2 regions of the Anaerobacillus sp. ABD4_527 genome follow, and region 2 is predicted to be linked to the other one. Evidence: predicted binding sites of a transcription regulator. Region 2 holds the regulator's gene; the other holds the start of a gene.
The links. The regulator Rex, encoded in region 2, represses fermentation and respiration genes when NADH is low (regulators of the CRP and FNR family bind a similar motif). The targets are predictions, from matches to a motif close to TTGTGAAATATTTCACAA.
Positions count from the first base shown of each region.

Region 1: the regulator Rex is predicted to act here: its motif matches at 1,903-1,920, upstream of ACXAHI_RS11420 (AtpZ/AtpI family protein).

Region 1 covers NZ_JBSWXZ010000001.1:2,219,810-2,227,631, reverse strand. Annotated here, with positions in the region: gene glyA (serine hydroxymethyltransferase) at 1-549, shown strand, start outside; gene upp (uracil phosphoribosyltransferase) at 754-1,383, shown strand; gene ACXAHI_RS11420 (AtpZ/AtpI family protein) at 2,063-2,251, shown strand; gene ACXAHI_RS11415 (ATP synthase subunit I) at 2,252-2,620, shown strand; gene atpB (F0F1 ATP synthase subunit A) at 2,640-3,353, shown strand; gene atpE (F0F1 ATP synthase subunit C) at 3,424-3,636, shown strand; gene atpF (F0F1 ATP synthase subunit B) at 3,747-4,262, shown strand; gene ACXAHI_RS11395 (F0F1 ATP synthase subunit delta) at 4,259-4,813, shown strand; gene atpA (F0F1 ATP synthase subunit alpha) at 4,833-6,341, shown strand; gene ACXAHI_RS11385 (F0F1 ATP synthase subunit gamma) at 6,392-7,255, shown strand; gene atpD (F0F1 ATP synthase subunit beta) at 7,566-7,822, shown strand, end outside.
Region 2 covers NZ_JBSWXZ010000010.1:5,766-13,587, reverse strand. Annotated here, with positions in the region: gene groL (chaperonin GroEL) at 1-1,247, opposite strand, end outside; gene groES (co-chaperone GroES) at 1,296-1,583, opposite strand; gene ACXAHI_RS20645 (CPBP family intramembrane glutamic endopeptidase) at 1,925-2,635, shown strand; gene ACXAHI_RS20640 (YdiK family protein) at 2,632-2,856, shown strand; gene tatC (twin-arginine translocase subunit TatC) at 2,876-3,637, opposite strand; gene ACXAHI_RS20630 (twin-arginine translocase TatA/TatE family subunit) at 3,658-3,840, opposite strand; gene ACXAHI_RS20625 (redox-sensing transcriptional repressor Rex) at 3,868-4,506, opposite strand; gene moaC (cyclic pyranopterin monophosphate synthase MoaC) at 4,550-5,032, opposite strand; gene ACXAHI_RS20615 (ABC transporter ATP-binding protein) at 5,279-7,198, shown strand; gene tsaD (tRNA (adenosine(37)-N6)-threonylcarbamoyltransferase complex transferase subunit TsaD) at 7,448-7,822, opposite strand, start outside.

The DNA of each region.
Region 1 (7,822 bases), on a different contig from region 2:
GGAATGATTCTTTGTAAAGAAGAATTCGCGAAGAAGATCGATAAGTCTATGTTCCCAGGTCTTCAAGGCGGTCCTCTCATGCACGTGATCGCTGCAAAGGCAGTGGCTTTTGGAGAAGCACTATCTGATGAATTCAAGCAATACTCTGAGAACATCATCAAGAATGCTAGAAAACTAGCTTCTTCTCTTGAAAAGGAAGGCATTAACCTAGTCTCAAATGGAACGGATAACCATCTCGTACTATTAGACCTTCAAAGCTTAGACATTACTGGAAAAGTTGCTGAAAAAGCGCTTGATGATATCGGTATTACTACGAATAAAAATACAATTCCGTTCGATCCACAAAGTCCTTTCGTAACGAGCGGACTCCGTATCGGAACGGCTGCAGTTACGTCACGTGGCTTCGGTGAGCAAGAAATGGAAGAAATCGCAAGTATCATGAGCGACGTTCTTCACAACATTGAAGACGAAGCTGTGCTTAAGAAAGCGGAGCAGCGTGTCATTGATCTAACAAATAAATTTCCAATGTATGAAGATCTTTCCTATTAATAGTAAAGATTGAAAACACCCAGGGGCTATCGAGTACATTCGATAGCCTTTTTTTACTGTCTTCGCATTGCATATGACCTATTTTCGATCAATGAGTGCGAATATTTTATCATCTTAGAAAACCTTGAATAAGTCCTCGTTTTTCTGTAAAATTGCGAAGAAGATTGTGGAACGATACTAAAATGAGAAGGGGAGATTGTACAAATGGGTAAAGTATACGTGTTCGATCATCCATTGATTCAGCATAAGCTTACATACATTCGAGACGAGAAAACAGGCACTAAGGAATTTCGTGAATTGGTCGATGAAGTTGCTGCTCTGATGGCTTATGAAATTACGAGAGAACTTCCAACTGAGGAAGTCATTGTGAAGACTCCTGTAACTGAAGCGAAATCGAAAGTCCTTTCAGGTAAAAAACTCGGACTTGTTCCGATTCTAAGAGCTGGACTCGGTATGACAGACGGAATCCTTAAGCTTATTCCTGCTGCAAAAGTAGGACACGTTGGACTTTACCGTGACCCTGAAACACTTCAGCCGGTTGAATACTACGTAAAGCTCCCTGCAGACATTGAGGAACGTGAATTCATCGTGATCGACCCGATGCTTGCTACTGGCGGATCCGCTGTTGAAGCGATCAACTCGATCAAGAAGCGCGGTGCACAAAACATCAAGATGATGTGCTTGATCGCAGCTCCAGAAGGTGTTGAACTTCTTCAAGAAGCTCATCCAGATGTAGACATTTTCATCGCTGGTCTCGATGAAAAACTAAACGAAAAAGGATATATTGTTCCTGGACTAGGCGACGCTGGTGATCGTCTTTATGGAACGAAGTAATCGAGAACCTCTCCAACATGGAGAGGTTTTTCTTTTGCTATCAGAAATGTAGTGACTTCCGCTCCAGGATGCTCGCTTTCCGCGGGGCAGAGGGAGCCTCCTCGTCTCTAACGCTCCTGCGGACCCGTCCCGCACATTCCGCAGGAGTCGACCATCCTTCCCCTCCAAATCAATGTCACTAAACTTCACTCAAACCCGGTCCTTTTAAAAGCAAATTAGTGACAGAAGTAAAAAGTAGTTACTTGAACGTTGAAGGAAAGGTTAGCTTCGCTTTATCTTGTTGGGGTCTGTACTATTCACAAACTGAAAAGATTATAAAAATCTTACAAGCTAACCCTCTTCTAATTAGAACGGTTTTTGTTTTAAAAACTGTCCCACTCACATAAAATGTGAAAAAAAAGTGACAATATTGTTCGAGTTTATCCGCTAAATTTTACCTCTTTTCTATATAAGGTTTCGCAGAAGACTTGAAAGCGTTATAATCCTTGTGTATATGGGGATTTTGGGACGCATTTCGATTTGTGAAGTTCATCACACCATTTGCTTGAAACACATTGACATGGTTGGATGCCTATTGTATCCTTACAAAGGGTATAGTGATAAGGTTTTCATCCGCGCAGGAGAGACGATCTCTCCCTAAACTAACCTCAACAGAAAAGGGGCGCTTCATTTGAAGGCGATGGCACTTTACTCAACCATCCTGTCTTACCTTGTCGGATCGATACTCACAGGGATCTTCCTTGGAAAATGGATGGACAGCCTTTTCGACACTTTTCCACTTTTTCTTGTCATCGGACTCCTATTAGGGCTCGGTGGAGGAATATATGGACTAGTTCGTCTTCTACATAAGTTTACAGGGGAAGATTAAATGACAGAATATAAACAACATTTCCGCCGCTACTTACAATACACCCTGTATCTGCTCGCAATCTTCGTTCTAGGTTGGGGAGTTACCTCAAGCAAAGCATTATTCCTCGGGTTAATACTAGGAACCATATTTAGTATTTATAACCTATTCAACATGTTCCGTAAAATAAATCGACTTGGACAAGCTGCTGAAGAAGGGAAGAAAGCAAAATCTCTAGGCTTCTTAACAAGGTTAGCTGTGGCTGGACTAGCTGTTGCAATCGCGACTCGATATCCGGAACTGTTCAACTTGCTAGGTGTGGTAATTGGGTTGATGGTGACCTACATTATCATTCTCATAGATTCAATACTTCAAATACGCTTTAAGTAGGAAGAGAGGTGAAAAGCTGTTGGAACATAATGCACCTACAACTGGCGAAATATTAGGCATTACTTTTAATCTTTCCAATGTACTCATGATCACGATCGCATCCGCTATCGTTTTCATCCTTGCAGTTGTAGCAACTCGCTCACTAGCAATGCGACCAACTGGTTTGCAGAACTTTATCGAGTGGGTGATGGACTTTGTGAAAGGTCTGATCTCAAGCACCATGGACTGGCAAACAGGAGGACGATTCTTGTTTCTTGGGATGACGCTACTCATGTATATCTTCGTCTCAAACATGCTTGGTCTTCCATTCGCCATTTCGTTTAATGACGAACTATGGTGGAAGTCTCCAACTGCAGACCCGACGATCACGCTGACACTAGCAACGATGGTCGTGGTGCTCACACACTATTACGGTGTGAAAATGAAAGGTGCAAAGGAATACGGTAAAGGATTCTTTACCCCAATGAAATTCCTATTTCCTTTCAAGTTAATCGAGGAATTTTCAAACACATTGACGCTTGGTCTTCGTCTTTACGGAAACATTTTTGCCGGTGAGATCTTGCTTGGACTCCTAGCTGGACTTGGAGCTGCAGGAATCGGCGGAGCGCTTGGAGCCTTTCTTCCTATGCTCGCATGGCAAGGATTCAGTATCTTTGTCGGTACAATTCAGGCGTTTATCTTTGTAATGCTAACCATGGTTTACATGGCACACAAAGTGGCAGACGACCACTAAAAAACAGTATTAATGAACTTTTCATTATATAAAAAATCTATTTTTATGAATATTAAGGAGGAAATTTAGCATGGGTTTAATCGCAGCTGCAATTGCAGTAGGTCTAGCGGCAGTAGGTGCCGGTATTGGTAACGGTCTTATCGTAGGACGTACAGTAGAGGGAATCGCTCGTCAACCAGAACTTAGAGGTACTCTTCAAACTACAATGTTCATCGGTATCGCACTAGTTGAGGCACTTCCGATCATCGGTGTAGTAATCGCATTTATCGTAATGGGTCAATAATTACTTACGAAACTTTATAGAAAAATCGTAACGTTTCATGATGGCGGAGAAAGTTTCGAAATGAAACCTTCGCCATTCGTTTTGTATGATCTCTGAAGGGAGTGAACACGTTGTTCAACAGTCTAATTCTTGGAGCTGGCACAGGGATTCACGCTGGTGATATCCTTTATCAGCTTTTCGCATTTATCGTGCTTCTTGCTCTATTGAAAAAGTTCGCTTGGGGCCCGTTGATGGGTATCATGAAAGAACGAGAGCAGCATATCGCTAATGAAATCGAATCTGCTGAAAAGAACCGTAAAGAAGCTGAAGCTTACTTAAATGAACAGCGCGAAGAAATGAAGCGTGTTCGTCAAGAAGCGCAAACTATGCTTGAGAACCAAAAGAAAATGGCTGACCAAAAAGGTCAGGAAATGATTGAAGCAGCACGTCTTGAGGCTGAACGCTTGAAAGAAGCAGCAACAGCTGACATCGCTCGTGAACGTGAAACTGCTGTAGCATCACTGCGCGAGCAGGTTGCATCTCTATCTGTAATGATCGCTTCCAAAGTTGTTGAGAAGGAACTGGACGAGCGTTCACAGCAGAAGCTGATCGATGACTACCTTTATCAGGCAGGCGGTCAGAAATGAGCAGGGACCTTGAAGTAATCGCAAAACGTTATGCTAACGCTCTTTTTGAAATTGCTCATGAGCAAGGAACCGTTGAGCAAGTGAAGCAAGAGCTTGCAGTCGTTAACGATGTATTCAATGAAACTGACGACTTGATGGAAGTGTTCGCACATCCTAAGTTTACAAATGCGCAAAAGAAAGAAGTCATCCAAAACAGCTTTGGAAAGTCACTTTCAGCGCCAGTTTTAAATACGCTTCTCACATTGGTTGAACGTGATCGTATCGCGATCGTTTTCGATCTGATCAACCACTATCATATGTTCGCAAATGAGCAGCAGCAAACAGCTGCAGCTAAAGTGTATTCTGTAATGCCTCTTTCAGAGGAAGAGCAGAACAAGATCTCTGCAGTTTTTGCAGAACGGGTAGGCAAGAAAACACTTCAAATCGAAAACGTGATCGACCCAACTTTGATCGGTGGTATCAAAGTACGTGTCGGAAATCGCATTTTTGATGGAAGTATCAGCGGTAAACTTAAACGCATGGAACGTCAATTAGTTTCAGCGAAAGGCTAGAAGATAGGGGTGAATATGCATGAGCATCAATGCTGAAGAAATCAGTACTCTGATAAAGCAACAGATCTCAGATTATCAAGCTGATATTAAAGTTGATGATGTAGGTACCGTAATCCAAATCGGTGACGGTATCGCTCGTGCCCACGGTCTTGATAACGTGATGGCAGGAGAACTTGTTGAATTTTCAAATGGTGTAATGGGTATGGCTCAGAACCTGGAAGAAAATAACGTAGGTATCATTATTCTTGGACCTTACACGGATATTCGTGAAGGTGACGAAGTTCGTCGTACTGGCCGTATTATGGAGGTTCCAGTTGGTGAAGAGCTTCTTGGCCGTGTTGTTAACCCTCTTGGACAGCCTGTTGATGGACAGGGTCCACTTGGTACTTCAAAAACACGCCCAATCGAAAGTCCGGCTCCAGGTGTTATGGATCGTAAATCCGTACATGAGCCTCTTCAAACAGGAATCAAAGCGATTGACTCTCTTATTCCAATCGGACGTGGACAGCGTGAGTTGATCATCGGTGACCGTCAGACTGGTAAGACATCAATTGCGATCGATACAATTCTTAACCAAAAAGAAGAAGACATGATCTGTATCTATGTTGCGATCGGGCAAAAAGAATCTACGGTTCGTGGTGTTGTTGAAACACTTCGTAAGCAGGGTGCACTTGATTACACAATCGTTGTAACGGCATCTGCATCTCAGCCGGCTCCACTTCTTTTCCTAGCACCATATGCTGGTGTAACGATGGGTGAAGACTTCATGTATAACGGCAAGCACGTTCTTGTTGTATACGATGACTTAACAAAGCAGGCTTCTGCATACCGTGAACTTTCCCTATTGCTACGTCGTCCTCCAGGTCGTGAAGCATATCCAGGGGATGTATTCTATCTTCACTCCCGCTTACTTGAGCGTGCAGCGAAGCTTAGTGATGCAAAAGGAGGAGGCTCACTAACAGCCCTTCCATTTATTGAAACGCAAGCTGGTGACGTATCAGCTTATATCCCAACAAACGTTATTTCCATCACGGATGGACAGATCTTCCTTCAATCTGACCTCTTCTTCTCGGGTGTACGTCCGGCGGTTAACGCAGGTCTTTCCGTATCCCGTGTAGGTGGATCCGCTCAGATTAAAGCGATGAAGAAGGTTGCGGGTACACTCCGTCTTGACCTTGCATCTTATCGTGAACTAGAAGCATTTGCTCAGTTTGGTTCTGACCTTGATAAAGCGACTCAGGCTAAGCTAAACCGTGGTGCACGTACAGTTGAAGTACTGAAGCAGGGACTTAACAAGCCGCTAGCAGTAGAGAAGCAGGTTGCGATCCTTTACGCATTGACTCGCGGATTCCTTGATGATATTCCTGTTGAAGACATTCAGCGTTTTGAATCAGAAATGATGACTTGGATCGAACACAATAAGAAAGATCTTTTCAATACAATTCGCGAAACAAAAGCTCTTCCAGACGAAAAAGAATTCAACGCAGCAATCGAAGAATTCAAAAAGAGCTTCGCAGTTTCTGAATAAGAGGGATGCGGCGGAAACGCCGCGGCCAGCTTAAAAGGTGGTGAAAATGAGTGGCATCTTTACGCGATATTAAGTCGAGAATTACATCGACTAAGAAGACAAAGCAGATTACAAAAGCGATGCAGATGGTTTCAGCAGCGAAACTTAACCGTGCAGAAATGAATGCAAAGTCATTCGTTCCTTACATGGAAAAGATTCAAGATGTTGTAGCTAGTATCGCTACTGGGTCAAGCGGCGCTAGTCATCCGATGCTTGAAAGTCGTGACGTCAAGAAGACAGGTTATGTTGTTATCACATCTGACCGTGGTCTAGCGGGCGCATACAACAGCTCGGTTCTACGCCATGTATATCGAACGATCAATGAACGTCATAGCTCAAAAGACGAGTATGCCATCATCGTAGTTGGTAAAGTAGGACTATCCTTCTTTAAAAAACGCGATATGCCTGTAGTGGAAAGCATCGTTGGTCTTGCTGACCAGCCTTCCTTTGCAGACATTAAAGACATTGCATCTAGAACGGTTAAGATGTTTGAAGATGGTGCCTTCGATGAGCTTTATATGTACTATAACCACTATGTAAGTGCCATTCAGCAAGATTTAACGGAGAAGAAGCTTCTTCCGTTAACGGATATTGAGACAGGTGAAAGTAAGTCACTCGCTAGCTATGAGTACGAGCCTTCTGAAGAAGAAATTCTTGAAGTCCTGCTTCCTCAATATGCTGAAAGCTTGATCTACGGTGCGCTTCTCGATGCAAAAGCAGCAGAGCACGCTTCCCGTATGACAGCGATGAGAAGTGCGACTGACAATGCAGACGACCTCATCGGCAGCCTTACACTTTCTTACAACCGTGCGCGTCAGGCAGCGATCACTCAGGAATTAACTGAGATTGTTAGTGGGGCAGCGGCATTAGAATAGCGGAAGTGGCCGTTTAGGTCCGACAAGCGCTGGAAGCTTTTCGAATGAACACGTTCTTTGTGTTCAATCGAAAAGGTGAAGCGACTCGAGGACCTGGCCACTGTAGCTGGACATTAGAAAAGCGTAACGAGCCCGTTTAAATCCGCAGGGTGTTGGAGGCCATGAGAATGAGACGATTTATGTCTCAATCGAATGGGTGAAACAGCCGGAGGATTTGGCTCGTGAAGCTGGACAACACTAGTTTAAAACACTATTGCTATTTGAAAGAATCACTTTCAAAAGCACTTAAAGCAAGTTAGGAGGGAACAGGATGAACAAGGGATACATTACCCAGGTTATGGGTCCGGTTGTAGACGTAAAGTTCGATAGCGGAATGCTTCCAGAAATCTACAACGCCCTTACAGTTAACTATAAAGCGGAGTCCGGTGACGAGAAGAGCATGGATCTTACGCTTGAAGTCGCGCTTCACCTTGGCGATGACTCTGTTCGTACCGTAGCGATGGGTTCAACAGATGGTCTTGTACGTGGAGTTGAAACGATTGATACAGGTGCACCGATCTCCGTTCC
Region 2 (7,822 bases):
GCAGTACCACCACCGGATACGATACCTTCTTCAACTGCTGCGCGAGTTGAGTTAAGAGCATCCTCGATGCGTAGTTTACGTTCTTTCAATTCTGTTTCAGTTGCAGCACCAACTTTGATGACAGCTACGCCGCCAGCAAGTTTAGCAAGACGCTCCTGAAGCTTTTCTTTATCGAACTCAGACGTTGTTTCTTCTAGCTGAGCTTTGATTTGGTTAACGCGAGCAGCGATCTTGTCAGTTTCGCCAGAGCCTTCAACGATTGTTGTGTTTTCTTTCGTTACAACAACTTTAGAAGCGCGGCCAAGCTGCGTGATGTTTGCTTGCTTAAGATCTAGACCAAGATCTTCAGTGATCACTTCAGCACCAGTTAGTGTACCGATGTCTTCAAGCATTGCTTTACGACGGTCACCGAAACCAGGAGCTTTAACAGCTACTGCGTTGAACGTTCCACGAAGCTTGTTAACAACAAGCGTTGCAAGAGCTTCACCTTCAACGTCTTCAGCGATCATAAGAAGTGGTTTACCTTGTTGTACCACTTGCTCAAGCACTGGAAGTACATCTTGGATGCTTGCGATCTTCTTATCAGTGATAAGGATATATGGATCTTCTAGAACAGCTTCCATTTTATCGGAGTCTGTTACCATGTAAGGAGATGCATATCCGCGGTCGAACTGCATACCTTCTACTACTTCAAGCTCAGTAGCGAATCCTTTTGATTCTTCAACAGTGATAACGCCGTCGTTTCCAACGCGCTCCATTGCTTCAGCGATCAATTGACCTACTTCTTCGTCAGCAGCAGAGATAGACGCAACTTGTGCGATAGACTCTTTGCCTTCGATCGGCTTAGAAATTTTCTTAAGCTCATCTACAGCAGCTTTCGTTGCTTTTTCGATTCCTTTACGGATAACCATTGGGTTAGCACCAGAAGCAACGTTTTTAAGTCCCTCACGAACCATTGCTTGTGCAAGAACCGTTGCAGTTGTTGTACCGTCACCAGCAACGTCGTTCGTCTTGCTTGCTACTTCAGCTACAAGCTTAGCACCCATGTTTTCGAATGCATCTTCAAGTTCAATTTCTTTCGCGATCGTTACACCGTCATTTGTGATAAGAGGAGAACCGAACTTCTTCTCTAGTACCACGTTACGTCCTTTTGGACCGAGTGTAACTTTTACTGCGTTTGCAAGAGAATCAACACCGCGAAGCATTGAGCGACGGGCTTCTTCACTAAACTTAATATCTTTAGCCATTTGTTACCCTCCAATTTATGTAGTTCTTATTTTATTTGAGTGGTTGTATTACTTGCTTACAACTGCAAGAATATCGTTTTCACGAAGAATTAAATATTCTTTACCGTCATATTTTACTTCAGTACCAGCATACTTACTGTAAATAACTGCATCGCCTTCTGAAACTTCAAGAGCTACACGCTCACCAGAATCAGTTAACGCACCGCTACCTACAGATACAATGCGACCTTCTTGAGGCTTTTCTTTTGCAGAATCAGGAAGTACGATTCCACTAGACGTTTTTTCTTCTAATTGAATTGGTTCTACTACTACGCGATCACCTAAAGGCTTTAACAACTCAAACACCCTCCTCAGTGGATATTAATGGTTTGTATTGTTTCTGTTAGCACTCAACATAGGCGAGTGCTAACACATGTATATAATAAAATATTTGGCTATTCTTTTGCAAGTAGTAAAGTTGATTTTTTTAACAGAAAATTTGCATTCCTTTATTTATCAACTTCTTCTATCTGAAAGATAAGACTTACGTACTAGTTATCAGAACATTCCCTCTTCAGATTCGTCACTGTTTCGAAACTCTTCTAAAGGGCATTCCCATTCCTAAATGTGTTAAACTAATACAAGTATGCAAAATGCCTTTATCTAGGCATGCAAACCACTAAAAGGAGTTATGCTTCTTGGCAAAACACTATTGGACTATCTTAATTACTTATATCGTTATGCAGCTTTCCGGATATCCGGGTGCAAAACTATTTCAATCCCTAGATGTTCCGAACCCAGTCGTAAGCTACTCGGTTGTGAGCTTTTTTACAGCACTCATCATCATGCTGTTTCTACTCCGCTCAACTCCTGACGAGCCGTTTGAACGTTCTACCCGCGTATCAGCAGGGAAAGCGGTAAGCTGGAGCATTCTTGGTATCTTCATGGCTTACTTTGCTCAAATTATCGCAGCGATGATCGAGGTCAATTTATTCGGAATCGAACCTGGATCAGAAAATACAGAGATGCTGATGGATGTTGCGAAAGCATCACCGATCTTTATCCTTGTAATAGCGATCATTGGCCCAATTCTTGAAGAGATCGTCTTTAGAAAAGTGATTTTCGGGGCACTCTATACACGGTTTAACTTTTGGATCGCTGGAATCGCGAGTTCGGTTATCTTTGCAGCCATCCATTTGGATTTCGACCACATCCTTGTTTATACTGCGATGGGACTTACGTTCGCGTTTCTATATGTGAAAACGAAGCGGTTGATCGTACCGATTGTCGCTCATATGACGATGAATACGATCGTTGTCTTAATCAACATCTTCTTTGCAGATGATCTAGCAGAACTACAGAAGAAAGCGGAACAAATGCAGTCATTTATTGGAGGAGTACTTACATGAGATTTTCACCAACTCTAATGGGGTTTTTCTACGCAGGGCTCGGTTCGATCTTCACGTACCTTGCGATTCAAAGCGCCCGTTCTGATGCAGATATGTGGAGCCTTTGGACGATACTACTGATGGTGCTCGCCACAGTTGATTTCGCTTACTCCATTCGCTTCTTTTTACTTAAAAAGAAAATCAATCAACTGAAGAAAAAAGATCAAAACAAAAAGCGATAGGGCTATCCTATCGCTTTTGTTATGCTTCTTCTTCCTGTTCTTCCAATTGACGCTTCGCCTCTGCTTGTAGTCTCTTTCTATAACCATAGCGAGACACAAGAATGCTGAATTCATATAGTAAAAACAGTGGTACCGAAACCATTAGGTGTGAAATAATTTCAGGCGGTGTGATCATACCCGCTATGACGAGGAGTCCAAAATACGCGTATCTCCTAATCTGTACAAGCATGGCAGGATTTAAAATTCCGAGTCTCGTGAAGAAAAGAACGATCACAGGCAGCTGAAACACAAAGCCAAATGGTAACGTTAACTGAAACAAGAAAGTGAAGTATTGATTTGCGCCGTACATTTCCTGAATGTTGAGGCTTTCTGCCAAATTACCGACAAAGTCGATGACAAAAGGAAACAGGACGAAATATGAAAATGAAACTCCTCCAAGAAAGAGGAGAAAGACTGCTGGGATATACGATAACGTTACTTTCCGTTCATTATCATAAAGTCCTGGCGAAACAAAAGCCCATAGCTGATAGAGAGCGATGGGCGATGTCATAATGAAAGCAACCAGGAACGCAAAGCTGAAATAAACCTTTAACGGGTCTGTTAATGTAAAAGCGTTCATCGGAATCCCCTGTGCTTCAGGAGCATTCTGGAGAAAGACGATGACCGGCTTTGCGATGAATAGTCCCGCAATAAAGGAGAGAATTAAGACGACGACTGTGATGATGATTCGTTTTCTTAATTCTTCTATGTGATCATAGATGGATTGTTTTTGTTCATCCATTCCCTATCCGTCCTAACCGATTACTGTTCGTTTTTTTTCTTATCGTTCGTATCATCGTCGTCATCTGCTAGACCTTTTGTTGCGTTCTTGAACTCACGAAGTGTGTTACCTGCTGCTTTACCAAGCTCAGGTAGTTTCTTAGGTCCAAAAATGATCAAAGCAACAACTGCAACTAGAGCGATACTTGCGCCACCCATTCCCATGCGTGTCACCTCCTTAAGATTATAAGTTTATACCGGGTAATGCTTCATAAAATACACGAGAGCCTGCAGTTCAACTGCCAGGTCAATATGATGCACTCGAATATGATCTGGTACGGTCAAACGTGCTGGCGTAAAGTTCAGGATCCCTTTAATTCCAGCCTCGTCCATCTGATCTGCAATCGACTGAGCAGCATGAACGGGTACTGTAAGGATAACGACTGAGATGTCGTTCTTCTTTACCTGTTCTTTAAACTGATCGATATGGTAGACCGGAATACCACCGATTTCTTGGTTTACTTTTTCTGCATCCGCATCAAATGCCAGTTCGATCTTCGTATTGTTATTCTTAATGAAATTGTAGTGCAGAAACGCTGTCCCAAGGTTACCTACTCCTACGAGAGCTACCCTGGTCGTTTCATCTTGATCTAGGGTCTTACTAAAGAAAGATAACAGATAATGAACATTATACCCATACCCTTTTTTACCAAGAGCACCGAAATAACTAAAATCTCTTCGTATGGTAGCAGAATCTACCTTTATCGCATCGCTCAATTCAGCAGAACTTACCCGCTGTTTACCAGATGCACTAAGATTTTTTAAATAGCGATAATAGAGCGGCAGTCGTTTTGCTGTCGCTTGCGGAATTTTTGTTTGATCAATATCCATAAACACCCTCCACATTGACCTCCGCGCTCAATCTATGGTTGTCCTACTCGCGCTTGTAATCCCCGCTTTTCCCCCCTGTTTTTGTAAGGAGATAGGTTTCCCCGATAACGATGCCTTTATCCAGCGCTTTGCACATATCGTACACGGTTAATGCCGCCGCTGATGCTGCCGTCAGCGCTTCCATTTCTACTCCGGTACTTCCTTTTGTTTTCACATGAGCTTCAATTGTAAGCTCATAAAAGGAAGCGCTCACTTCCCAGTCGAAATGAAGGTCAACGCCAGAAAGCGCTATCGGATGACACATAGGGATGAGATCAGACGTTTTTTTTGCTGCCATAATCCCGGCAATTTGGGCGACTTGAAGCACATCGCCTTTCTTCATATTTCCGTCTTTGATACCAGTATAAATTTCTTCACTAACCTTCACGCTCGTTTTGGCAACCGCTGTACGAGCAGTCGGAGTTTTCTCTGTAATATCGACCATCTGTGCGCGGCCTTCTTTATTAAAATGAGTAAATGAACTCATGGCTGCCCCTTTCTTCTATAGATGATAGAAGGTTAAATGGAATGCTGCTACTTGTGACTATACACCATTTCTATCCTTTTTGCTGTTTTTTAACAAGAATTTTTATTACCATTTAATGAACATTCCTGTAGTTGCCCACCTTGTCCTCACTACGATAAACTTAAAGGAACGTAATCGAATGGTAGATCAAGCAAATCGCTCGATTCAACATACAACGAGAAGAGAGAAATTCGAGGTGAAGAAACAATGATCGCACTACAAGTAAATGGCGTATCAAAATCATTTGGTGCTGACCCTATTTTATCTAATATTAAGCTAGAAGTACAATCGAGAGACCGTGTGGCACTCGTTGGTCGAAACGGTGCCGGAAAGTCTACTCTTCTAAAACTCATCACAGGGCAGCTCTCCTATGATTCAGGAGATATCATCAAACCGAAAGATGTACGGATCGGATACATGGCTCAGGACACGGGTCTCGAATCGAACCTATCGATCTGGGATGAAATGCTTAGCGTCTTTGAAGAACTACGTCGTATGGAAAAAGAACTTCGACGGTACGAAGAGAAGATGGGCGACCCATCTATCTATGAAAATGAGCAGGAATACCAGCGTATCATGAAAGAATATGACCAGCTTCAGGTCGCTTTCAAAGACAAAGGCGGCTACAAATACGAAGCGGATATTCGTACGGTCCTTCACGGGCTTAACTTCAAAGATTTCGATTATAAAACACCGATTTCTAGTCTAAGCGGAGGGCAAAAGACGCGCCTTGCGCTCGGTAAACTCTTACTTACAAAACCTGAGCTACTCATACTCGATGAGCCGACAAACCATCTTGATATCCAAACACTCACATGGCTCGAAGGTTATTTAACAGGCTACACAGGTGCCATCCTCATCGTTTCGCACGACCGTTATTTTCTCGATAAAATCGTGAACAAGGTGTATGAAATCTCGAGAAACCGCGCAGAACGATTCGAAGGAAATTATAGCTTCTATTTAGAAGAGAAAGATCGGCGCTATGAACAGCAGCTTAAAGAGTTTGAGAAGCAGCAAAAGGAAATCGCAAAACTAGAAGACTTTGTTCAGAAAAACATCGTCCGCGCCTCTACGACAAAGCGTGCTCAAAGTAGAAGAAAGCAGCTTGAAAAGATGGAGAGGATCGATAAGCCAAAAGGCGATGAGAAATCAGCCAACATTTCGTTTACGATCGACAAGCAAACAGGGAACGATGTACTGAGTGTGAGGGAGTTATCGATCGGCTACCCGGGTACGGTGATCAACGATCAGCTTACGTTCGACTTGAAACGCCAGGAAAGCGTTGCGCTCGTTGGTCCGAACGGAATCGGAAAATCGACGCTCCTGCAGGCGATCGTCTCAGGAAAAACCCTACTAGGCGGAGATTTAAACTTCGGAAGTAATGTTCAGATCGGGTTCTATGATCAAGAGCAAACGAATCTCACATCAAATAAAACTGTCCTTAACGAATTATGGGATGACTTTCCATTAACAGATGAAAAGGATATCCGTGCCGTATTAGGCCGCTTCCTTTTCAGTGGAGACGATGTGTTGAAAATCGTCTCAGAACTAAGTGGTGGAGAAAAAGGAAGACTCGCGCTCTCTAAACTGATGATGCGAAGGTCAAACCTCCTGATACTCGACGAACCGACGAACCACCTTGATTTAGATAGTAAAGAAATATTAGAAGAAGCGCTGATCCAGTTCCCTGGAACAATCTTGTTTGTTTCACACGATCGGTACTTTATTAATCGAATCGCCACTCGTGTTCTTGAGTTATCCACTGAAGGTGTCACATCATACCTCGGTGACTATGATTACTACGTAGAAAAGAAACAAGAGCTCGCTGAACTGGCCGCTCTTGAACAGCAGGAACAATCGAGTGAGCCTGAAGTATCAGGGAAATCTAGTTTTCAACAAGATAAAGAAGCAAAACGCCAGGAAAGACAAATCTTAAGACGAATCGATGAAATTGAAAAAGAAATTGATGCGGCAGAAGCTAAAATCGATGAAATTGAAGCAGAACTTTGTATTCCTGAAGTGTTTGAAGATCATGAAAAGGTAATGGTCTTAAATGAAGAGCTCGATAAACTAAGAACGAGAACAGAAGAACTTATGGAAGAATGGGGAGAACTCCAAGAAGCGTAAACAGTCCACAGTGGACTGTTTTTTCTTTAGATAGAAAATTTTCCGACATATTCACACAATCCACATACTTATACACAGAATGTGTGTTTATTTAACGAGATATTTCAAATTTATCAACATTATCCACATGCAAACGAATAGTTATCCACAAATTTTTACCCACAGTAAAAATGCCTTTTATTTCGTATCTAGGTCAATATGTCCACAATATTCACCGCTTGTGGATAATTAGAAACAAAAAAACCGGGACTAGATTCCCAGTTCTAATCCCGGATTTGCATTAAGGTGTAAGGAAGAACGCTTCCCTTTTCGATAGGAAATGGTACCTGCTGCAGCAATCATCGCAGCATTATCTGTACAATAATGAAGAGGTGGAATAATCAACTCGATCTCTGAATCCTTAAAGGCTTCTTTTAATGCCGTTCGGAGACCTTTGTTTGCCGCAACTCCCCCAGCAAGTAGCACTTGTTTCACATCATATTCTTCAGCCGCTCGCTTCGTTTTCGTTACGAGGACATCGACTACGGCTGCTTGAAAGCTTGCCGCTAGATCTTCAGGCTTGATCTCCTCATTACGCTGCTTTGCGTTATGAACGGTGTTGATTACGGCAGATTTCAATCCACT